Regions from separate parts of the Sporomusa aerivorans genome, predicted to be linked through region 2. Evidence: riboswitches for the same ligand, from Rfam matches in the RefSeq annotation. Region 2 holds a riboswitch; each other region holds the start of a gene.
The links. A riboswitch is a leader RNA that binds a small molecule or an ion and turns the genes downstream of it on or off. The one in region 2 is predicted to bind cyclic di-GMP.
Positions count from the first base shown of each region.

Region 1 (6,021 bases), 2.3 Mb from region 2:
TTTAAGATGACATTGCAGCAGTGGCTGCAGTATCCGCTCCGCGTCATTTCCTCCACCATGGCGTTGTATTTGCCGTCCTGTTCCTTATCGCGCACTTTGGCTTTGGTAACCACCCGCGACAGTTCCTTAACCGACGCTGTCAGTTTTTTCTCGATGGCTTCCTTCAGCGGCTCGTAGCTCTTATAGTCAATCTTGGCGCCGGTGCGCAGCAGCGAAAACATGTACGAGGTAACATCCTGGCGGAAGCCCAGGGCCGCCGTGCCGGTTATGCCAATCTGCTCCTCAATCGACTGCAGGAAGCGGACATCAGGCTCCAGTTCCTCGCCGGTATTCAGGTCTTTGAGCTTGGTAGCATTGACAAAAGCCTCGGAATGATCGAGATAGTTGTTAAACAAACTCTCGGCCTGTTCCTGATAACCATGAATAAAGGCCCGGGTCACTTCTTTCTCCAGCAGCCGGTTGTACTCTTTCTTGATAGTGTCCTGCAACAGACCCAGGTAGCGTTTTTTCTCATCCTCGGCAATGACCATTTCCTTGACGGCTTTTACCAGGGTGTCCAGTACCGCGATGGGATTGATGCAGTTGTGCTCCGACTCCGACAGGGTGGTATCAATGGCTTTCATGATAAACCGGGTGGAAATGCCGCTCATGCCTTCCCGCGCGGCTTCTTCCTTAAGCTCCATGATATCCACTTTTTTGGTGGAGCCTTTCTCGACAATTTCTTCTCCGTTGTATATTTTGAGCTTGGTCAGCGGTTCCACCTTGGCGGTGGGCGCCAACCGGGTCATGATGGCAAACATGGAGGCCACCTCGATGGTATGGGGTGCGATATGGGCGTTAAATGAACTGTTTTTCAACATTTTTTCATAAATCTTGACTTCTTCATCCAGCTCCAGGCAATACGGCACTTCCACTTTGACGATCCGGTCCAGAATAGCCTCATTGGTATGATCGGACTTAAATTTGTTCCATTCGGCCTCATTGGAATGGGCCAGAATAATGCCGTCAAAATAAATCATCGAGCCTTTACCGGGAGAAGGGATGGATTTCTCCTGCGTAGCGGTAATCATGGTATGCAGGTATTCAACATCGTTTTTGAAAACCTCAATAAATTCGACAATGCCGCGGTTGCCGACATTAAAAGCGCCGTTTAGCGCCAGTACCCGCGGATCATCTTCCGGGTACATATCCATCTTGGAAATATCGACTGAACCGGATAACACCGAAGTGTCCTGGTTATTGGGGTCAACGGGCGGCACCACGCCGACGCCTTTACGGGCGCGGATGGAAAACTCGGAAACCGTTACCGGGAAGCGCTCAAATTCGCCGTGATATTCATGTTTTAAGCGGTAACGGCAAACCGGGCACAAATCACCTTCGATCTTAACACCGAGAATCTTTTCAAACTCCGGCCTCAGATGCTTGGGAATAAGATGCAGCGGGTCCTCCCGCATGGGGCAGTCTTGAATGACATAAACCGGCGGGCTCATTTCCAGCGCCTTTTTCAGCGCCTCCATGAGCGACGACTTGCCGGCCCCTACCGGCCCGACCAGATATAATACCTGACGGGCTTCTTCCCCCTTCATGGCTGCAGAATGAAAATAGCGCATGATTTTCATGATGCTTTTATCAATTCCGTAAAAATCATTCTCAAAAAATTTATACCTACGCAGGGTATCACTGCCGTAAATCCGCTTAAGCCTCGGGTTCTCCTCGGTTTTAACCGTTGCTGCACCGGGTGTTGACAAAAGCTCATACATCCGTTGATGAGCCAGCATGGCAACTTTGGGATTTTCCTTGACAATAGCCAGATAATCCAGCAGTGTCCCGGAAAAATGCTGCTGCTTCCTGCTTTCACGGTCAGTTTGAATCAGACTGGCAAAATCAAAGTTACCCATACTCGGCCTCCTTAAAAATAATTAATAGTTATCCGGGTGGTGCTCCACCACATCTGACATATCAGGCTCATCCATTGTTAAATCAAGATCGGTTTCAACCATATTGTCAATCATTTTGTACACCACACCTCCATTCAAAGAGACATTTGTCTCTTGGGTTAGTATAAATATATCAAATTTATGTAAACTTGTCTAAAGGATGTTTGTACCAAAGCTGGTTACTTCTCCTGTTCTTGTTTGGGCAAAATAAATCCCCCGGCTACTGCCAGGGGATTTATTTCTTATAGTAATATTATGATGTGACCGGATTATAAGCGGAATCTTGCTATACTGGCCTGCAAGTCAGCAGCCAGCATTGCCAGACTCTGACTGGAGGAGGCAATCTGCTGCATGGCTGCCGACTGTTCCTCTGTGGCCGCTGAAATAGTCTCTGACTCTGATGCGGCGTTTGCACTGGCTGTATTAATTTCCTGAATGGATGTAAGCAAGGTCCTGTTACTGGCATCTATCTGCTGGATGGCTGCCGCAATATCCTGAATTTGCCTTGCTATGGAAAGAATGGACTCCACTATATTATTAAAACTCTCACCGGTGCTGTGGACAAGAGAAATACCTGTCTGAACGCCTGCAGTTCCGTTTTGCATAGTGATAACAACATCTTTGAGATTGGCATCATTTTTTTCGATCAGTGCACTAATTTTACCTGCAGCGTGACTGGATTCCTCGGCCAGCTTCCGGACCTCATCCGCGACAACGGCAAAGCCCCGCCCCTGTTCTCCCGCTCTCGCCGCTTCAATGGCGGCGTTTAAAGCCAGCAGATTGGTCTGCCCGGCAATTGAGGATATTAGTGTGACAATTTCCCTGATCTCCTGAGAGCTTTTGCTTAATTCACCGATAGTCGCCTGCGTAGTGTTTGTATTCTCCCCGATTTCGCTCATCTGCGTTACGGCTTGCTCTGCAGACGTACGGCCTTGTTTCGCTGCCGCAGCAGTGTCTTCAGCAATTTGCGATAAGTCTTTTGCTGTTTGCGCAATCTGATTTACTTCTTCGGCCATTGCCCGGGATCTCGCAGTGATTTGATTAACTGTTGCAACCTGATTTTCAGCGCTCCGGGCAATTTCCGTGATCGAGCCGGCTACCTGATTAGCGGCATCTGCCGATTGATGGGCACTTGCCGTCAGTTCTTCACTGGAAGCGGCAAGCAATTCCGATTGGGAAAGAACATTGGTGACCAGAGTCCGCAGACTGGTGCGCATGTCCCGAAACCCCTGCGCCAACTGTCCCACTTCATCATGAGACAAGACCCTGCCCTGCTGATCGCGTAGGTCCCCCTGCGCCAGCAGCAGGCATTCGTCTCTGATCAAGGCAATCGGCTTTGAAAGAATTTTACTGAGATAAAGAATAAACAGCGCAGCCAGAACAAGGCAGAAGAACGACCCGGTCAGCATGGCGTATGTCAATGAAGTTACCGCCTGTGCAGCCTCAGCCTCCGGCGCCGTTACAATTAAGATCCAGGGATTACTGCCCGGCAGCTGAATGGGAGTAAATACACCAACCTTGGTTATCCCGTCAACAAACTTGTAAGTCCCCCGTACCGGCTTGCCGGTTTGGGCAGCAGTTTTAAACAGGCTGATAAAATGATCATCCAGTTCCGTTTCTTTTACATTGAGTGCCGGATCAACTTTCTTTTCGGTAAAATTTAATTTGCCAACCAAGTCCGGTAATTTGGTATGGATGATAAGTTTGCCGCTATTGTCGGCAATAACGCCGTACCCTGTACTCAGAAATCGCATGTCTTTAATCAGCGTTGTCAACTTATCCAATGATACTGTACCCGTTAATACGCCTGTCAGCTGATCGCCGTAAAGGAGCGGTACCGCCACATTCACAGCCACTTTGCCGGTGGTTTTTGAAATAAGAACTTCGGAAACCACCGCCTTTTTGGTAGCTATAACCTGTTTAAAATATGCACGTTCGCCCAGTTGGGTAGTACTTCCGTCAGGACGCAGAGCCAAACCGTCGGTAGCAATATAGGTTACATTTTCCAGGTTGCCCAGCCGCTTGGCGCAATCCTGCAAAGTCTCCTGCAATTGCTTCTTATCGGCCGGATTATACAAGCCTTTATTGGTGGAGAATGCTTCCAGTTGCAGCACTGCCCCCTGAACATAAGCCTCGATACGATTAGAGTAATCATTCCCAATCGCTATTGCGTTCTCTTCCACGCTCGCCGACAGGGCCTGCTCCGCCCGATAATAGTTGACACCTACTAATAATCCAAAGGTTAAAATCAAAAAGGGCAACAGAATTAAGAGAAGTCTAGTTTTCATACTGGTGATTTTCATAACAATAACCTTCCTTTCATTTTTTTCTTGAACTGTTGCTGTTACTATTCTTACTATCCTGTCTTAAATGAAAATGAAAAAAGATTGCCGGAATGCAACTAACTGCAACCTGGCAATCCTGAGCACACACAGCTTGTAGACCCACGGCTTTGCGTCCTTATCTTTCGATAAGTTTGCTGAATTTGATCTGAAACACACTTCTGTTCCTTTTCTACATATTTCGGGACAAATTGGCAAAATCCTCCTTAAATGTTGCATTCTTTTTCTACTGTTTTTAACAGCAAGCTCACCAGTCGGGGATCAAACTGTTTTCCCGAATGAGCCTGCATTTCCCGGTTTGCTTCCTCCCGTGAAGCCGCCTTACGGTATGAGGTATTGCGCTGCATAGCATCATAGGAGTCGGCAATAGCGACTATTCTGCTAATTAAAGGAATGCCCTCTCCTTTTATTTTATCCGGATAACCGGAACCGTCCCATCGTTCATGATGGCTGGTAATATATTCGGCTACAGGAAGAAGTTCGGCAACTGCTTTCGCCAGACGCCCGCCAAGCTCTGCATGCGCCCTTATTTGCACCCATTCCGCTTCCGTTAATTGACCACATTTTACAAGAATCTCCCGGGGAACTCCCACTTTTCCTATATCATGATAGTGGGCTGCAAGTTCGAGCTGGCGTAACGCCTGATCATCTAAAAGCAGTGCCTTCCCCAGCTTGAGCGCCCATTTCTTTACGCCTTCGATATGGTCGAAAAAGCCGTGGTCATTTTTGCCGGCAGTTTGCATTAGTGTTGTCAGCAGCATTTGGCGGTTGTGCGCCCGGTTGCGGTTCTTTTCCTGGTACATATGGTTATCAGCCTCACTGATGACGTCTTCCAGCTTAAGCGGCAATTTGGTTGCAGCCGCGCCACCGGTCGAGATTGCCAGCGGAAGTTCAGGATGTATCCTGTTATGTTCATCCACCGTAGACCGCAGACGTTTTATCCCGGCAAGTACTTCGTCTAACTCCGCGCCAGGCATTATCACCGCAAATTCATCGCCGCCGATCCGTGCTACTGTCACGTGAGAAGAAAAACTTTGGACAATACTGTTGGCAGCCGCCCGGATTAAATCATCGCCGGCTTTATGGCCCAAGGTATCGTTAATAAGTTTCAAGCCGTCTACATCGCAGATAGCAACCCCTACCGGTGCCTGCTGCAAAGACTGCAGACGGCTGACTTCCTCCTCAAAGTAGGTCCGGTTGTGAATCTGAGTAAGCTGGTCCTGTGTACTCAGCTTGCGGTATTTAGTTTCGGCAACAATCAACGCCGCATTGCGGTCATATAGAAGTGCGATGTGTTCATTAATAGTTCCCAGCATGATATTAAAGGCATTGCACAAGCCGCGGACTTCAACAGGCGCAAAGGAAAATTTTTCTTCAGAGATTGTATGTGAATAGTCGCCGTATTGTGCTCCCTGGGACGCAGAAAGCAGCATTAGTATCGGTCTTTGAATACTTTTGGACATTAACCAGGTTAACAATAAAGCAAACAACAGGATGATGGCGCTGCCAATAACAGCTTTTTGAATGAGAGTATACAGCGGTAGCAGAACTTCCTGTTCATCTATCTCTATTAATAATACCCAGTCTCTGTCCGGAACCCACTGATATGCGCCTATTACCTCGGTGCCTCTGTGATTGATATAGCGGTCTGCCCCGGATAATCCTGATTTTGCCCGCCAGTATCCCTCATTATTTTCCATGCTTTCGCTACCAGTTCCATTTGAACCTGTCTGGGCAATAAT
Region 1 is NZ_CP156926.1:966,957-972,977, reverse strand. Features, by position in the region: gene SATMO3_RS04375 (serine protein kinase) at 1-1,898, opposite strand, end outside; gene SATMO3_RS04370 (methyl-accepting chemotaxis protein) at 2,207-4,240, opposite strand; cyclic di-GMP riboswitch class I at 4,341-4,428, opposite strand; gene SATMO3_RS04365 (HD domain-containing phosphohydrolase) at 4,486-6,021, opposite strand, start outside.
Region 1: another riboswitch for cyclic di-GMP. It lies ahead of SATMO3_RS04370 (methyl-accepting chemotaxis protein); the one in region 2 lies ahead of SATMO3_RS24985 (methyl-accepting chemotaxis protein).

Region 2 (6,021 bases):
GCAAGCTGCGGACAAAGTACGGTGTATATGCTGTTATGGGAAATCATGAATATCTTGGCGGCAACGGCCAGCTGGCTGTGGAATACCTGCAGCAGGCCGGCGTCAAGGTGCTGCGGGACAGGTATGAAAAAGTAAATGACCAGTTCTATGTGGTGGGGCGGGATGACCGCATGCTGGAAAGGCTGGACGGCAAAGGCCGGCTGGCGCTGGCAGAGGTTATGAACGGGGTGGAGCGGAATAGCCCCGTAATTTTACTGGACCATCAGCCGTTTAACCTGGGTGAGGGGCAGCAGAACGGGGTTGACTTGCAATTGTCAGGCCATACGCACCATGGCCAGTTTTTTCCCAACAATCTAGTCACCGAGCGGCTGTTTGAAGTCGACTGGGGCTATTTGCAAAAAGGCAGCTACCAGGCCATCGTTTCCTGCGGTTACGGCACCTGGGGACCACCCATCCGGATAGGAAACTACCCGGAGCTTGTGGATATAGCTATTACTTTTGAAGCTAAATAACTTTACTGCTGCGTCTAAGCTTTAGCGTAGACCGCAGCAGCGGATTATGCCGCTAAACCGCTGTCATGCCGAAGGCGGATAGCGGTTTACTTATTCTTACAAGTAAAAGTTATATTCCGCAAATAACATATCTGATTATTACTAAGATCCATTATAAAGGGGATTTGTATTAAAACGGAGAAATAATTAATAGATAAAAAATATTTTTTCGCTGGCAGCATGAGCAACAGTCAGACAGCTGGGAGAAGCAGGCTAATGATAAGAATAGCAAAGCATAGCCGGCAATAATTATTATAGAGAGGAGGAGCAATGGCAGCTTGGGACGTGTTTCGCAGTGAGGGAAAATGAGTATTCAAAAGCAAATGGATGTTAGCGGTAACAACAGCTATTGGGAGTGTGGCTAAGGGCTGTTACTATCGGTAATACACTATTTGGATGCAAGTGGTCCGGGAGATTTTAGCCCTGCCAATATTGGGCAAACTTACCGAAAGATAAGGACGCAAAGCCATGGGTCTAAAGAGACAGTATCTATGATTGCCAGGCTGCTGATCGGGAATAAACTAAATTTGTCAGCCGTAGGTGGCAGTCATCAGGCTGGCACTTTTTTATTGGGTTAATCACATTTTTTGAACGTAAACAACTAAAATCGTAGCAACAATCGTAACAACATATGAAGGAGTCAACGTGATGAAAATCAAAAGAATTCAAACCAGGTTACTTATTGTGTTATTACCGCTTATAATAGCCATTTTGGGAACCTTGTCAGGGGTAAGTTACTATTTGGCGACAGAAGCTTTGAGTAAGAGTGTGGATGAAAATGCCAGGTCCGTAGGTACCGACTATGCAAACCGTGTTCAGGCCGATATGGAAAATATGCTGGGACAGCTGGCTGACCTGGCTAGTACGCCGGCAGTCCGAACCGGTGCGGACAAGGGGCAAATTGTTCAAGCCTTGGCCGAAACACAAAATCGGCTGAATACGTTTGATGTTATGATTTTTGTTTCACTAGATGGCGCCGGCATTTCTCATAAAGGTGCTGCCGCCAGTTATGCTGAGCGGGATTATTTTAAAAAAGTTATAGCAACCAAGAAGCCGTTAGTTTCCGATCCGCTGGTTTCGAAAGCTACCGGTAAACTGGCGGTGGTTTTGGCAGTGCCGGTCATGGACCAGGGGCAGCTAAACGGAGTGCTGGTCGGGACTTTTTCCATGGAACGACTGACAGAAAAAATGAAAGAACTAAAATTCCTGGAGACCGGTTACGGTCAGTTGGCTGATAACGGTGGTTTAATCATTGCCCATCCCAAACGACCGGAATTTGCCGGGAAGCTGAACTTATTGGAAAAAACCATCAATCCCGAACTTAATTTGCCGCAGCCGGAAATGGACAGCCGGCTTATTGGTATTTTTAAAAAGGCGGCACAGGATGGACAGCAGGCCAGAGGCCTCTATACGTTTGTGGATGGTGTGACCAGAATCGCCGTAACTACGCCGCTTGAACTGCCAGGCGATAAGCGCTGGGTCATGACGGTGGCCGCGCCGGAGCAAGAAGCCACCCGGGCAACCGATACCCTTGCGCATACCATGCTTATTCTGGCGGTCGTCTGCTTAATCCTGGCGGTTGTGGCCATCGTGTTCGTTGCCCGCCATATCGCCAAACCGATTGGCGTTATTCTCGACGAGTGCCAGTTGCTGGCGCAAGGTGATTTGCGAGAGCGGGCGGCCAAAGTTGCGTCAGAGGATGAAATTGGACAGTTAGCCCAAGGATTCCGGCAAATGCGGACACAACTTAGAGAATTGATCGGTAAAGTACATAACCAAGCTGAACAATTGGCGGCCTCCAGTGAAGAACTGACTGCCAGCGCCGAACAGTCAGCCCAGGCGGCAACCCAGGTGGCGGTTGCCATTACCGAAGTGGCCACAGGCGCCGGTGGTCAAATGGCGAATGCACATGAAGCTACCGGCGTGGTCGAAGAGATGTCGGCCGGTATTCAGCAGGTGGCGGCTACAACCAATGCAGTGGCCGGCCAGTCAGCGCAGGCTGCTGCCAAAGCACAAGAGGGCAGTGAAGCGGTGCATAAAGCGGTATCGCAGATGGCGAATATTGAAAGCACGGTCAACAGCTCAGCCAAGGTAGTCGCGGAATTAGGCGAACGTTCCCAAGAAATCGGTCAAATAGTGGGTACTATTGCCGGTATAGCCGGCCAGACCAACCTGCTGGCTCTTAACGCAGCCATTGAAGCAGCCCGGGCGGGCGAGCAGGGACGCGGTTTTGCCGTAGTGGCCGAGGAAGTTCGCAAGCTGGCTGAGCAGTCGCAGGCAGCGACAGAGCAGATTGCCGCGCTGATTAGCGGTATCCAGGGCGATACCGAAAAAGCCGTACAGGCCATGGATGCCGGCACGCGTGAAGTGAAGGTCGGAGCCGAAGTGGTTACGACTGCCGGCCAGGCTTTTCAGGAAATCGTGGGATTGGTCTCGCAGGTATCTGAGCAGGTTCAGGAGATTTCTAAGGCGATTGACCGTATGGCTGTCGGCAGCCAGCAAATTGTCGGCTCGGTCAACCGGATTGATGAGCTGAGCAAACAGGCAGCCGGCGAAGCTGAGACTGTATCGGCAGCAACTGAAGAGCAGTCGGCTTCCATGGAAGAAATCGCGGCGTCCAGCCAGGGACTGGCTAAGCTGGCAGCCGAATTGCAAGCAGTAGTAGGCAGATTCCGGTTATAGAAATCCCTTAAAATATAGAGCTTTTTTCAGGAAGAAATAGACGAGTATAAAGGTATTCGCTCAACAAAAAGATGATGCTTATGAACGCCGATGAAGCAAGTTTCCATAAATTAGATTTGTAGGTTCGATCAAGCATTTGTTATAATAAAGTTGATTCTAAGAAAAATCTAAAGAAAATCATGTAAACTAATTTAAAATTAGTTTACATGGGTAAAGTACTTACCTAAAAGCTTCATCAAGTTGAAGAAGGTTATGGTGGAGCTGTTACAATTTGAGGAGGGTTTTCAATGAAAAAGAGTTTACTTATTTTGGGGGCTTTTATTACTATGAGCACGGCCACATGTTTTGCCGCTCCGCTCAACAATCTGGATAACGAGCAAACGGCAGTAGGCTTAAGCGGTGACACCTTTTATATTGAACATAAATTTGGTGATCGCTTTACGCTTGGCTATCAATCCATTGATCGTGATTATTATGGTGATATGAAAGACATTTACGGGCAGTATCAGTTTACTAATAATCTAAGAGGGATAGTTGGTAACCGGGATTTTGATTATAGTGATTCATCCGTGTACCTTGGTCTTGGTTTGAATGGGTCATTGGCGCCGCAGCTTGATGGCTATGCATCGTTCCTTGCCGGCGATGAATTCAAAGAATTGCAAGTGGGGGCCGGCTATAAATTAGCCAGAAATTTAGATCTCAATGTTACATATAGCAATTTTATGCCTGATCACGGCAAAGACAAAGATGAATTTGCCGTCGGCGCAACCTTTAAGTTTTAAACTATTGTAATCAAGCTTTGCCAATATATATAAAATCCGCCTTATTCCACATTCGCCGGAATTAAGGCGGATTTTTATCTTTCTATTACACTTGCAGTCGAGTTGAACGTGTTCAGGCTTACTCTTCTATCCTGTGATTAACCCGCTCTAAGACTCCCCCTTCTGTAAGTGGGAGTAAGAGTGGATAAGTCCCGGGATAAGGGCAACTAACCTTCAGATGGGGTTGGGTTAAAACCCCACCTGAAGCTAGGTTTACTTTATCGAGTTTATTTATTCTTTTAAGCTGAAGGATAAGCAACTATTGCTAATAGCTATTACCTTGCAGTTTATTAATGAACGGAATATCTGCCGGGGCAAAATCGAATTTCTTAAGATCCTCAATATTAACCCATTCAACAGTATCGTGGGAGCGAAGCTCGATTTCGCCGGATAGCCAGGCAGACCAGAAGGCGTATAGGCGTATAGTTTTAGCGGGGTAATTATAGATGCTTTCCGCAAAGAAATCACCAACTACTATGCCGATACTCAGCTCTTCTTTTATTTCGCGGCGCAGGCATTCCTCGGGTGTTTCTCCCGGTTCAATTTTACCGCCGGGAAATTCCCATTTGCCGGCCAAGGGATCTCCCGGCGGACGGCGGGCAATGAGAATATTCTCTTTATGCTGGATTATGGCAGCTGTAACTTCTATCATGATATTCACCTGGCTTTGATAATAGTTTGCTGTAAATCTCAATGCTTCTAGCTATTCGCAGGGTACCGAAGCTCCATAAACTTTTGATCATAGATTTTAAATGCGGCATCGCAATAAACCTCCGGAGTTCGGGTAAATAGCGTTATTCTCCTTAACTTTACTAGCTCGGGATGGCTAACTACGACCTGAATTATCAATCGCCCGCTGCGTTGCTTCCCGGCTGCGGCCTATACCCCAGTAGGATTCACCGGTTATGAATTTGTGAATTGTATCGAGATCAAGTAAAGTTTTGTCTGTTGATATTATATAGTCATCTTTCTGCCACATAAGATGTTTCCCCCTAAGTCTAAGTTTGCCGCAACTCAATATCCTCCATACTTCCCGGCGCCTGTAAACTCTAAAGAGGGCAGTAGGATAAGGAGCAGCTAATCTTTGAATTTAACAAACACCACATAGTAAGCAATGGAACAAGCGATGATAGTTGTGACTAAAGCGGGCAACCAAGTGACCAGATTAACCGCTAAACTGATAATGCTTATAATAGCAAAGGAAATAACTATTCCCCAACGTGATGAATTCCGCCGGGAGGCGATAATTTCATGACGCCTTTGGACATAAAGCGGTAGATAAAGAAGCAGACTGGCAATAATCAGACCATAATAAATATACTCGTAAAAAGATAAATGGTACATATATAATCCCCCTTAGGTTATGTCTGGCATTGTAATAAATAGTATGTGTATTGGTAAAAAACGGTTTCATCAGTTTGCCGGGATTTACTGCCCTATGACTGAATATTTGCAATGAAAGTAGCTTTTGGCTTATCTGCCACCCATAACTATGTAAAGCATAAGTACAAAACCTATGACAATAATCACATCTTTAACCCAAGTAAGTTTAGGCTGACGTTTACGGTTACGTTCAGCCTCAATTCGTTCTCTGGCTCGAATACGTTCTCGTTCTTCTTCATAAATTCTTCTTTTTTGTTCTTTCGTTAATGCCATAGGATCACCTCCAGGGCAAAATATTGGCAGGATAACATGGTTATAGACCACGTTTTACGAAATCTATCCGTAAAAAATCTTTACCGTTAGGGAGATGATAAATTTGCTGCTTGCTGCATACAAATCCATGGTTGCTAAATAAGGCTGTCAAGCTGTTGCTATCAATATCTCTATGTAAAGAGGCTATGGGCTCAAAATGGGATGCAAGTGTAGATTGGCTCACAAAAGCCGTACTATTATTCTTCTGGATAACGCAGGAGACAGTCTCTGTTTTATTTTTGTTTCTAGCGATGGTTGTGACAAATTCACGC
Region 2 is NZ_CP156926.1:5,212,555-5,218,575, reverse strand. Features, by position in the region: gene SATMO3_RS24990 (metallophosphoesterase) at 1-512, shown strand, start outside; cyclic di-GMP riboswitch class I at 977-1,062, shown strand; gene SATMO3_RS24985 (methyl-accepting chemotaxis protein) at 1,200-3,233, shown strand; gene SATMO3_RS24980 (hypothetical protein) at 3,521-4,015, shown strand; gene mutT (8-oxo-dGTP diphosphatase MutT) at 4,320-4,706, opposite strand; gene SATMO3_RS24970 (hypothetical protein) at 4,881-5,033, opposite strand; gene SATMO3_RS24965 (hypothetical protein) at 5,132-5,398, opposite strand; gene SATMO3_RS24960 (hypothetical protein) at 5,528-5,710, opposite strand; gene SATMO3_RS24955 (class I SAM-dependent methyltransferase) at 5,751-6,021, opposite strand, start outside.

Region 3 (6,021 bases), 1.9 Mb from region 2:
GATGGATGGTTTTCTTTCGGCCGCTATGTCCAGGTTGCCCGTACCGGATACCGGTTCGGTAGTCAAGGACATCGTCATTCAGGTGACCAATTTAGCCCGGTTTTTAACCAGCAGGGAAGGTAAAGTAATTAACGAACTGATTGCCGAAGGACAATTTGACGCCAAATTGGCCGAAGAATACCGGCTGCGGTATTTTAATCCCCGGCGGCTTGACGCCCGGCGCATTTTGGAACGGGGCGTGCAAAGAGGGGAGTTAAAGCAGGAATTAGACCTCGAAATAAGTATTGATTTAATTTTTGGTCCGATTTTCTATCGTTTACTGGTAACCGGGGACATAATCGATGAAGCCTTTATTGAAACCTTGGTAAGCTATGCATTTAAGGGGATTGAATAAAGGAGAATAAAAAATGCCGCCTATCGGCAGGCAGCAGTGAGCCACCTCCCTTTGAGAAAGGAGGTGGTGCTTTATGACCATATGAGACGTTGTCTTTTGCAGTCCCTGCTTGTTTTTTCGAGACTGCATTGATTGGAGCTAAACAGGCAGAGGCAGCCGGCAAAGCTATTGATATTATGGCCGCGTTGGCGACCAGTATTAAAGCGATAACGAAAAAGGAAAAAACTGAAAAAGAGAAAAAGACCGGTTAAATAGTGATACCCCTGGCGTGTGCCGGGGCATTACTGCTAGAAACCAGATTTTCCTCCTTTTTGAGCTTGCTCTTTTTCCCAAGCATTTTGTTCGTCGCTAGCTACTTTAGATACAATGTACATATAACCACTACGCTTAATATCGCTATATTCCAGCAATATCGATGCTTTTGAAGAAGCAAGCCATGCATATTTATCCATATATCTATTTGGTCTAAGACCTTCTCCGAATCTTGCGATAACTGATTGATAAAGATTAGCCCAGTTATTATAACCCTCAAACTCTATATTAACGCTTGATAATTTGTTTTGCCAGAATCCATATTCTATTTTCTTTAATTTAGCAGCTCCAATAGTCAGCTCATCGTCTATTCTTGTGTATTTATCAACTCCGCCAAAACTACCATCTGTATATTGAAACACCATTGAATCCTTAACCCTTTCGAGCGGTGTTCCCCATGTTAAACCTCTGAAGCCATCTGGCTCATTTGGATAAGCTAAGGCAGTAGCAGATAAAAATACGAAGCTAAATAACATCACGAGAATTAATATTTTTCTCAAATATAACACTCCCCCTGGATTTATTAATTATAATAAATAATTCCATAACATACATTATATTCCTGCCGGGAGATTCCTATGTTATGAAATAAACTAAAGAATTCTGGCATGTACCGGATAAAAGCGCTTGCGATTTGCCGATATCCCATGACGGGGATTACATTATAGTGCTCCGTGAAACCCTCATGCTCTGAGGGGTAGTTTTGCATTGTTTTTGGATCGTATTTCATAGTTTTTCTCCTGTTGGATATGTTAATCATGCTGAGAGAATTATCGCTGATATGCCCTGTACTGTCTGTTAGAATCGTTCTCCCCGCCGCCCAATTTTCCTACTCTTCTTTGTTTTGGCATTGAACATTTCGCCGGCCGCGAGCTCCCGGGCACGGCTCTGTTCATTCGCAACGGCCGCCGCAGCGTTCCTTTTCCCGTGTTCTCATTAATGAGAAACCACCTATATATTAGCAGGAGAAAACTAATTTTTATTGAAGTTAAATATCGGTAAATTCTTGCAATTTATCAACAATTTAAAAAGGAGAGATGACAATGGAAAAACCGGTAATTAGTCAAAAAGGTCCTATGGCTGTTGAGGTTAAAAAAGGAGAGACTTATTATTGGTGTGCATGTGGGAAAAGTGCTACGCAGCCGTTTTGTAACGGCGCGCACCAGGGAACCTCATTTGCACCGGTTTCTTTTGCTGCCCAGGAAAATGAGACTGTCTATCTGTGTGCCTGTAAACATACGAAAAATCCTCCTTTCTGTGATGGAACTCATAACAGCCTCTAAATTGCCATGGCAACAAAGCTTCTAATAATTTCGGCGGAAAAAACTGCATAGACAGGCAGTTAAGAAAAGAACCAGCTTTTTTATAGCTGGTTTCTTTTCTTCTGGTCAACACGGACACTGTCCTTGTATTTTGTTTGCTATGTGGAACAAGGTTCTTGTCCCCAGTCTTGTTTTATGTCATGATATGGTGAATTTCCGGGTAAGCGCCCGCACATTCTCCGACATTGTCTGTAATTCCTGACTGGACGCGGCGATTTCTTCCAAAGCGGCGCTTTGCTCCTCTGTAGCAGCCGACACAGACTGAACATGAGCGGCATTTTCCCGGCTTATCCGGTCAATATTTTCCATCTGGCCGGCGATCTGTGCACCGGCGGAAGCCATTTGCTGCACATCCTCGGCGACACTGCCAATGCCGGATTTAGTTGTTTCAATCAATGCGACAATTTCGCCGAAAGCCACTCCTGCGGCCCTGACCGTCTCGGAGCCTGACTGCACTTGCCTGCTTCCATCCGACATAGCAGCTACCGCATTGCCGCTGCTGGTCTGCATCGCCGTAATAAGTCCGGCGATTTGGGCTGCCGCCGCTTCGGACTGCTCAGCCAGTTTCTTTACTTCCTCGGCGACGACGGCAAAGCCCCGGCCGTGTTCGCCGGCCCTGGCCGACTCGATAGCGGCATTCAGTGCGAGCAGGTTGGTTTGTTTGGCGATACCGGAAATTGTATCGATAATTTGACCTATTTCACCGGATTGTTCGCCCATCTGCCCGACGACTTCGGCAAGGTTGGCCACCGTTGTTTCAATGGCATTCATTTGCCGGACGGCCAATTCAATTTTGGTGTTGCCGTCCTCGGCTGCCTTGGCTGTTCCCTGTGAATTGTTCACAACCGCGTCGGTAACGGACACAATATGCTGCAGCTTGTCGGAAATGGACTGGACCAACAGAGTAGCATCATCCACCGCCTGGCGCTGCGTCTCCGATCCCGCTGCCACCTCGCCGGCAGACAGGGCGATCTGCCCGGATGCCTCGGCGCTTTGCTTCGAACTTGCCGCCAACTGATCGGCGGAAATGGCTGTGGCATCAGCCGCATCACCCGTTTGCCGGATCAACTGCCGGATATTTTCCGCCATTACCTGAAAAGCTTCCACCAACTGCCGGATTTCATCCTGGCCTGTATAAGTAACGGCAGGAGTAACAATATGCCCGCCGGCGATTTGCGCTGCAACCGAGGATATAGCGGTTATCGGCCGGCTGATTCTCCGTACCGCAAAAAAACCGATTAAGGCGAGCAGAATGCAAGACAGCAGAACGACAACAATAATCAGGTTGCGGAGATCATCCGCATTGGACATGGTTTCCTCAATATTCTGGAAGGACAACACCGCCCAGCCAGTCTGACCGACAGGGGCAAAAGCCGTCAATTGCCGTCCCAGGTATTTGGTCTGCGCTTCCTGTGATTTAGTCATATCAATAACGTCCTGTTCGTTAAACAGTTCATGCTGCTGTGACTTGGTCTCATCACGGCTGTCCGTTAGATAATAAGATTTCTTATCAAGTACAACGCCTTTACCGGTATTGCCGGCATTAAGCCCTTTAGCCAATTCGGTTACATTGCCAAGTTTCAGATTGCCGCCGATATAGCCGATAATCTGTCCCGCGTTATTTACAAGCGGCGCAACTACCGGTGCTGTGGCCTGCTTGGTGAAGGCGGAAACATAGGTATCGGAAATCACCGGCTTCTGCGCGGCCGCCACATCTTTATACCACTGGCGATCGGAAAAATCCTTTTTACCGCCAAAATCGGTTTGCGGCCACGTATTTTTTATCTGTCCCTGTGCATCCACGCAAAAGACCAGTTCAAACATGCCATTGCCCTCATAAAAGGAACGTAGCACAGCGGTTTGATCCTCCGAACCGAATGCAGCGGCATACGGGGTTTTCGCCAGGGTGGCAACACTGGCCTGTCCGTCATGCAAATACTGCTCCAGGCGGTCCGCCACCCGAATGACATGATCCCTGTGCGTGTTTTTCGTCATGGTATCTAAAAGTGAATTAGCCTGCTGATTGGCCGTATAGCCGATAATTAAAGCCGGAATGATTGCCAGAATCACCAAAAAAAGACTCATTTTCCCCTGTAAGGTCGTAAAAATACTGTTAAGTCGCATAAATCGTCTCGATCCTCCAATTTTCCCCTATGGATTGTCAGTCTGTGGGCCTCAACGACAGCTTCAATGTCGTCGCACCTCCCGCCATATTGCCGCAGAAAAAAATGCCAGGGCACACCAAAAACATTAGTGCAACCTGGCGATCATAGATTTTTTATCTGTAGACCCATGGCTTTGCGTCCCACCCTTTCGGATGGTTTGCCGACAAATTTCATGGAATTTTTTCCCTAACTAATAATAATTTCTCCGTACAACTATAAAATCCTGTAAAAAAAGCAATATCATTTTTAACTTTATGTAAAAATATGTAGTTATAAATCTTAGAAATAGTCGGGTATAACAGCCGCATTAGCTTTTATCAATTCATTCCATACCAATTCAGTGCAATGTGCCATACAAACGCTTTTTTCGTATTTTTGCAGCTTTTCAGGCAAGCTTTGAAACCCGAATTTTTCATAATACGCCGGCTTTATATCAGAGTACAGAAAAATAATTGTGTTGTCGCCTGGGATCAGCTTTATGCACTGTTTTATGAGTTCGGACCCGTAGCCTTTGCCTCTGTGGTTTTGCGAAGTCAGTATGGACCCTAAGCCGTAGACATTCTTGCCAAGGAGGCTTTCTAGCCGCAGCAAAACCGTCGAACTGGCGATCTCGCCGTTTTCCTCGATGACATATCTTATGCCGATGGCATCATCCTTACTGTTATCAACGCAATATTGTTCAAAAGTTCTATTTTTACTCCATTCTTTATACCCTTCCTGAAAAAGAAAAGGTATTTCTTCTTTAGCGGCCTCCCGGAAGATCATTGTCATCGCTCCTTACTCTGTATGGTTAGTTACCTGAAACTGTAATTAAATATCAAGATATTCGTTTGTTAGAGCCTGTTTTCCTTTGTAGCGCGGTTGTGCTTGGCAGATCAATTTACTAATCGCTTACTCCAAATATATAAAAATCTTGAACCGGAAAATAAAAACTTATATAATAAAAGTAAGTTGTTTGTTCTTTAATAACGATGCCTGATAATTGCCGGCAGCGGGTTGGAGCAACCAATTTCTTACACCGGCTTTTTAACCATTTGGCTTTAACTATAGGAGGAGGGGAGAGGATACGATGCAGTTTGACATACAAATGCCTGAGCAATTTTATATGTTATTGCCTTATGTGACAAGCTACATATCTTTGTATAAGCTAGCCACAGCCGCTGCAATATTTCTTGTTTTCTGGGGCTTCAAAAATTTATTTACTAATTACATTTTCCATTTTGTTCATGACAATCTTTGCAGAAATGAAGCGAATCAGGATTCTTTTCTCCTTGTTTTGCGCAACCCTGTCAAAAATTTGATTGTTCTTACCGGCGGGTATCTTGCTTTGCATAATATTGTGCCAAATACATTTGATTTTTTGCTGAACAATATATTCCGGACAGCGGTCATAATTTTGTTTTCAAGCGCAATCTACGACCTGATTGGTTATTATGCAGTAAACCAGTCGGAAATCCAGCGGATTTTTAACCGCGAAGTGGATAAAATTCTAATCCCTTTCCTTTCCAAGGTACTAAAATTCATTGTGCTGGCATTAGCCTTTGTGGCTATAGCCAGTACCTGGGGCTACGATGTAAACGGATTTATCGCCGGACTGGGGCTGGGCGGCCTGGCTTTTGCTCTGGCGGCAAAAGACCTGCTGGCTAATATTTTTTCCGGAGTTATTATTATAACGGACAAGCCGTTTAGTATTGGCGACTGGGTAAAAACCAGTGAAATTGAAGGAACCGTGGAAGATATCAATTTTAGGAGCACAAAAATACGGGCTGTTGATCAAGCGCTGGTCACTGTACCAAATTCTAATCTGGTCAATGCTCCCATTATCAAT
Region 3 is NZ_CP156926.1:582,800-588,820, forward strand. Features, by position in the region: gene SATMO3_RS02680 (TetR/AcrR family transcriptional regulator) at 1-394, shown strand, start outside; gene SATMO3_RS02685 (hypothetical protein) at 523-645, shown strand; gene SATMO3_RS02690 (hypothetical protein) at 682-1,206, opposite strand; gene SATMO3_RS02695 (CDGSH iron-sulfur domain-containing protein) at 1,750-1,989, shown strand; gene SATMO3_RS02700 (methyl-accepting chemotaxis protein) at 2,167-4,152, opposite strand; cyclic di-GMP riboswitch class I at 4,280-4,365, opposite strand; gene SATMO3_RS02705 (GNAT family N-acetyltransferase) at 4,473-4,958, opposite strand; gene SATMO3_RS02710 (mechanosensitive ion channel family protein) at 5,263-6,021, shown strand, end outside.
Region 3: another riboswitch for cyclic di-GMP. It lies ahead of SATMO3_RS02700 (methyl-accepting chemotaxis protein); the one in region 2 lies ahead of SATMO3_RS24985 (methyl-accepting chemotaxis protein).

Region 4 (6,021 bases), 560 kb from region 2:
GGACAGATTGACGAACGGTTCGAGCTTCGTAACACCCTTTTCGGTCCCGTAGCTTAACTCTGAGAACGCTTGGAACGTCCCGGCATGGTAACCGCCGCTCAGTCGATCCGAGAAGCCGGGGAACATCACGCTGCGCGTCGTGTCAATATTATGCCAGGTATAAGCCAACCCCGAACGGAACCCGAGCTGCCCCCAGTCCGAGCCGCCATAAAGTCCCAGATGGTAGTTATCGCTCGATCCTGAAGAATTACGAGCCTTCACGTCAAAGCTTGTATGACTGTAGCCTGCGACTGCGCCGAACCGCCAGGTGTCGGACGCCGGAATATCTGAGCCAAACAGGAAGCCGCCTGTCGAGCGATCCATCTTGGCCGCATTGCCGTTACTGCTGGTATGGCCCCACGACCCGAATGCCTGGCTCCAGGCACCGGGTGCGTTTGCTTTCACCCTCAGTCGGTCGTTCATCGCATTGCGTACGAAACGGCTGTCTTCAATCAATGTTGTCGCAACCGATGCATGGAGTTCACCCGAAAGCTGGTCGAAGGCGTGACGCGCCTGATCTGATGACAGGTTTAGCACGGCGTCATAAATGGAATTGCCGAGGGTGAGACTCTCCGTTCCTTTGCCGGCGGTGATCTGGTTCGGCGTTAACCCTATCCCGTCAAAGGTTACATCATTACGTGTCAGGCGCAGATAGACATTATTTGTATCGTAGGAGAGCGACGGATCGAGGAAGGCCAGGTTTGAGGTCACACCGTCCGTGAACGTGCCGCTCACGCCGTTAGTGGCTGACAGGATGGTGTAGGTTGTCGCTGGTGCGTAGTTACCTGTTGCGGCCAAGACCTGAACTGAGCCGCCATTGATCGTGGCTGTGCCCGATGCGTTGATCCTGTCAGCTTGTCCCGCCGCATTCGTCTCGACTTCGTAGACTGAGCCCGTATTGAACGTGATATCACCTGCAACATTGAGCGTGCCAATTGAGTTGCCAGGTGCAATTACCCCGTTCATGGTGAGGTTGCCGACCGTGCCGGTGCCCTGAAGGCGGCCACTTGTCTGGATATCCAGCACGCCGCCCAGCGTCCCGTTCACTTTCAGGGAGCCCGCCTCTACCGTGGTCGTACCTGTGAACGTTCCACTATTGCCCGTTAACGATACCAAGCCCGATCCGAGCTGCCGGATCGCGCCTGCTCCTGTGATCTGTCCACTCAAGGTCACGCCATCGGAACGATCGAATGCCAGAACGCCGTTATTGACAACATCGCCGGTGATCGACCCCGTAGTTCCGCCATTGCCAACTTGCAGCGTACCGCCGGAAATGGTCGTGCCGCCAGTATAGGTATTATCATTGGTGAGAATAACGGTGCCGGTTCCATTCTTTAGCAGGCTCCCAGTACCGGAAATAACATTGTTATATGTACCAGCGAACGACTGATCAAACGCAACCTGTCCATTATTCGCAACGGAACCGCCAAGAGCCGTCGTATTGCCGACGAGCTGACCGTTGAGCACTGTTGTCGCTCCAGTATAGGTCAGAGTACCGGCCATGTTCACCGTGCCGGTGCCATCCTTTACGAGATCGCCAGAGCCGGAGATATTGCCGGCAAACGTGCCATCCGTGTCCTGATCGATTAGCAGCGTGGCGTTGTTGACAACATTACCCATCAGGTTATCGGTTGTGACGGAAAGCGTGCCGCCAGAGATAGTCGTACCGCCGGTATAAGTATTGTTGCCAGTGAGCGCCAGCGTTCCGCTGCCGGTCTTGGTGAAGCTGCCCGACCCGGAGACCGTATTCGTCAGGGTCCCGCTGCCATCGACGATGAGAGCACTGTTGTTGGCGATCGCACCGCTGCCGAAGCTGGTGGCGATACCTGCAAGCGTGCCGCCAGAAATGGTTGTGCCGCCGGTATAAGTGTTGTTGCCGGTGAGTGTTGTTACGCCGTTTTCGGCAATAATCTGTCCTGCGCCGGAGATGTTGGCTCCAAGGGAGTAATTGGTGCTTGTATGGTTGAACACCAGCTTACCGGTGCCAGAGCCGAATTCGACCGCTGCCGCCTTGAGCGTTCCCGCTGCGACGGCAGCGGAACCGGAAGCAGCGCCGATATTCACTGTGCCAGTTGATCCGGTACTAAAAGCAATGGCGAGGGTGCCGCTATACGCACCGTTCGTCTCCGTGCCGACTGTCACAAGGCCGCCCTCCGCGATGGTCAGCGTGCCCGTGCCATCCCGGCCGACACGAAGGCTGGTGCCGTTATCGGTCAACGTCGAGCCAGCGCCGGTGACGGTCACCGTGCCAGTGCTGCCAGCGCTAAGTCCGATACGGGCATCCGTATTGATGACCGTTCCGCCATTCTCAATGGTCAGTACACCCGTTGAACTGCCGCTCGGATCGACGTAACCGAGGATGAGTTGTTTGCTGTTGTTCCACGTTGAACCAGCGCCGGTGACAGTCACCGTGCCGTTGCCGCCGTCGCGGGCTCCGAGAAAGCCGTTCGTACTGCTGACCGTTCCGCCATTCTCAATGGTCAGCGTGCCTGTGCTGCTCCAGCCGACGACGAGTTCATTGCTATTCGTCCACGTTGAATCGGTGCCGGTGACGGTCACCGTACCAGTACTGCCGGCGTAGTGTCCAATCGTGCCGTTCTGATTGTTGACCTTTCCGCCATCCGAAATGGTCAGCGTGCCCGTACCGCTCCCACCGACATCAAGATCTTCGGGATTCGTCCACGTCGAACCCGTGCCGGTGACGATCACCGTACCATTGCTGCCAGCGTTGTATCCGATCGTACTGGTCCTATTATCGACCGTTCCGCCACCCGAAACGGTCAGCACGCCCGTGTTGTTCAAACCGACAATAAGCTGTTGACCTGGATAGGCTGTCGTCGCCGCGATGGTACGAGTTTCAGTGTCAATGATCTCGTCGCTAGCCAGCGCCTCCCCGCCCCAGGAAAGGGTTAAGGCTAGAGTGATAGAAGCGAGAAGAAAGCGTCGCTTGATCCGGGTAGGTCGATTGAGTAGCGAATGCTGATCTGAGGCAAAATCGACTTTTGATAAATCTGCCATATGAACCCCCCTAAAATTTTATCTGGCTGTATATAATTCTTGAGATCACCTCCTCGTTGTGCGAACATTGTACGCTTCATACATATTTCATAAGCTATATAACACACATTGCCTGATCACTTCTGCTACATCAACATAATAAACATCCTCTACAAGGAAATGATACAAAAAGCCAAGCCGCATAGCAAAATACACTAATGCGGCTTGGCTATCATAGATGAAATCACATTAAGATGATCTCATCCTTAGACCCATAGCTTTGCGTCCCTGGCTTTCATCAGGTTTGCCCAAACACCAATCTAAAACTGTCTTTCTTTATCATCTGAGAATTATTTTAATCGGTCAGCAAATCATTTGATTAAATAATATTTTAATATTTATACCATAAATCGCCAAATTCCTGCATTATTTTTAAATATTTATATTTTTTTATAATTCTTTATAATTCTTTATAATTATATGTTTAATATTAATTACCTGGTATTTTGCGCTATGCAGAGTATCCGTAATATCTTTTATATCACTTATTACCGTTTAAAGTTAGACAAGAAAAAACCGCCCATTTAGGCGGCATCTCTGGGTAATCCTTGCAAGTCAGCTTTACAATCATTCAACACAATCAACCAACTCAGCTATAGCGATCATTTACCAAACGGCGTATCTTCGTTCCACAAGGCTTTTTCCACTCTTCGAGTAAACAAATCCATATTCGCTACGGTCCGTCCTGCGTGAATGGTCAGTCCACGGTAGCTAGTAGTAGGTACCTGTTTTTCAATACCATTAATACACCTTATCCAATATGTCTGATATAAAAATCAAAAGTATCTTCCAAAATTTGAGCTGCTAATTTAACAAATCCGCTATAATCCCCTTTCACATGGGAAAAATCCAAAGAATCATAGTACTCTACCCGCTGTTCTTTTTTAATAACAATCGGTACATATCCATTTTTCATAAGCTCAAAGTTTAACAGTAATCTTGCTGTACGCCCATTACCATCCACAAAGGGATGTATTTTAACAAACCAGCTATGCAGAATAGCCGCTCTTTCAACGGCATGTAGCTTCTGTGCTTCTCCCTTATACCATTCCAGCAACTCAGCCATTTGCGCAGGAACCTGTACATAGTCAGGCGGTATATGCTCAGCACCACTGATGAAAACATTTTCTCGTCTGTAAACACCAGCGCTCTCGGGCAATATGCCCTTTAGGACAATAGCATGGATATTCTTAATCTGCCAGTCAGACAGGTCTTCCTTTTTTGTGATGATCTCTTCTATATAACCGATTGCTTCTCGATGATTAATTACTTCAAGATGCTCGCGCAGAGTTTTCCCGCCAATGGTGATTCCCTCTAAAACTACTTTAGTTTCTGACAAAGTTAGGGTATTACCTTCAATAGCGTTTGAATGATATGTCCATTCAACTAGTAGCTTTTCTCTCAAACTTTCCAGCGTATGGCGTGGAAATGGCCTTTTACTGTCCAGTAAAGCCTTTTTTTCGTCTATTTGTTTCAGTATTGCAGGATAATCCAGTAGAATCACCTCCCAAGCCATTTTAATAAATCCATCCCAGATAGTTTATATTCTGAGCTGACGCCAATTTCTCAATTAAATTACTACTTATATTTTACCATAAACTGGCTTACTTTACACTAGACACCCTTCTCAGTTATGTTCTTACCTGCTAACGACCTATATAGTACATATTATAAAAATCCTAATAGCCCATCATCCAGATAGGTCGATGGACTACCCTACTTTATACTTAATCACTATCTGATGTATCTGCCGATATTGATTACACACTTTTCTTTCTGCGAAATGTCTCTAACTTTCACCTCAGTCGCATTCGCGGAGCTAAAGGATGAAAGCCAATCATTTGCATTTTGTCCTCGAACTCGCCAAGCTTTTCCAGAAAATATTCCTGTCTTTTCTGAACCGCTTTGCTAGTATCTCCCGCTTTGCCCCAGACAACGATGATGACATCCACCCGTTCTGCCGATGCCAAAATCTGTTCCAAAATTCCCTGTTCGATTTCATTCTTCAGGCTCTTCCTGCCGTCCACAGCAGAAAAGATATTGACGATCTCCGCCGTGCCAAAACCATACGATATAGATTGTTTAGTACATACATCGTCGTAGGGTCAACCAGCATCCCATCGGAATAGAAAACAGGGGTCAGGCTTGAGTTAATAATAATTTGATTTATGCGACTATTGCAAGATTACGAGAAAAACAACTCAATTTTGCTATAAATCAAGCCTGACCCCAAACACAAAGCCTGACCCCAAACACACACCCAGAATAGCCCCTCAAGCTAAATTTCTTATTGCTATTGGCAGTATTTAAGCAGCTAAGCCTGGACAAAATAGCGCCCAGGCTTAGCGATGTAGCGTTTTGCTGAAGGCTCTGTCTAGAAGAAATACTGTACGGTGGCGTAATAGGTCCGGTCCTGCTGCGGATAGGCTATATTGCCGATACTGTCCAATGGACCGTATCCGGTTCTGCGCCACAACTGTTCGGGTCCTTTGTTAAACAAGTCATTGACGCCGGCGGTCAATTTGATTGTACTGTTGAAGTCATATTTCAGACCGATATTGGTCAAGCTGAGCGAGTCATACAGGGCGGAAGATTTGGATTTTCTTCTATCGACTATTGCCCTCGGGGCCTGTACCCCGGCACTTCGCGGCAAACGCCACATAGCTTCCCAGAGCATCAATGATCTTTTGTTCCTACGAAGTATCGGCATCCGTTGTACAGTTCTCCAGAGCCTCGTTTGTGCTTTGCCGGATCTAGTTCGGATGATAGCCGTACATTGCAGTTTTTGCGTCAGTTGATCAATTTTCTGTTGTTCCATCGTTCACCTCCTGGTCTGATCCTATAATCGTCCAACAGGAAGAAACAAAATATAAGAAAGTCGGACTTAAAAAGCCTCCTTCATGCATCGGTACACACATTATTGAC
Region 4 is NZ_CP156926.1:5,774,926-5,780,946, forward strand. Features, by position in the region: gene SATMO3_RS27475 (autotransporter domain-containing protein) at 1-3,057, opposite strand, end outside; cyclic di-GMP riboswitch class I at 3,253-3,355, opposite strand; gene SATMO3_RS27480 (Fic family protein) at 3,848-4,612, opposite strand; partial or broken gene SATMO3_RS27485 (DUF1643 domain-containing protein) at 4,893-5,174, opposite strand; gene SATMO3_RS27490 (hypothetical protein) at 5,471-5,914, opposite strand.
Region 4: another riboswitch for cyclic di-GMP. It lies ahead of SATMO3_RS27475 (autotransporter domain-containing protein); the one in region 2 lies ahead of SATMO3_RS24985 (methyl-accepting chemotaxis protein).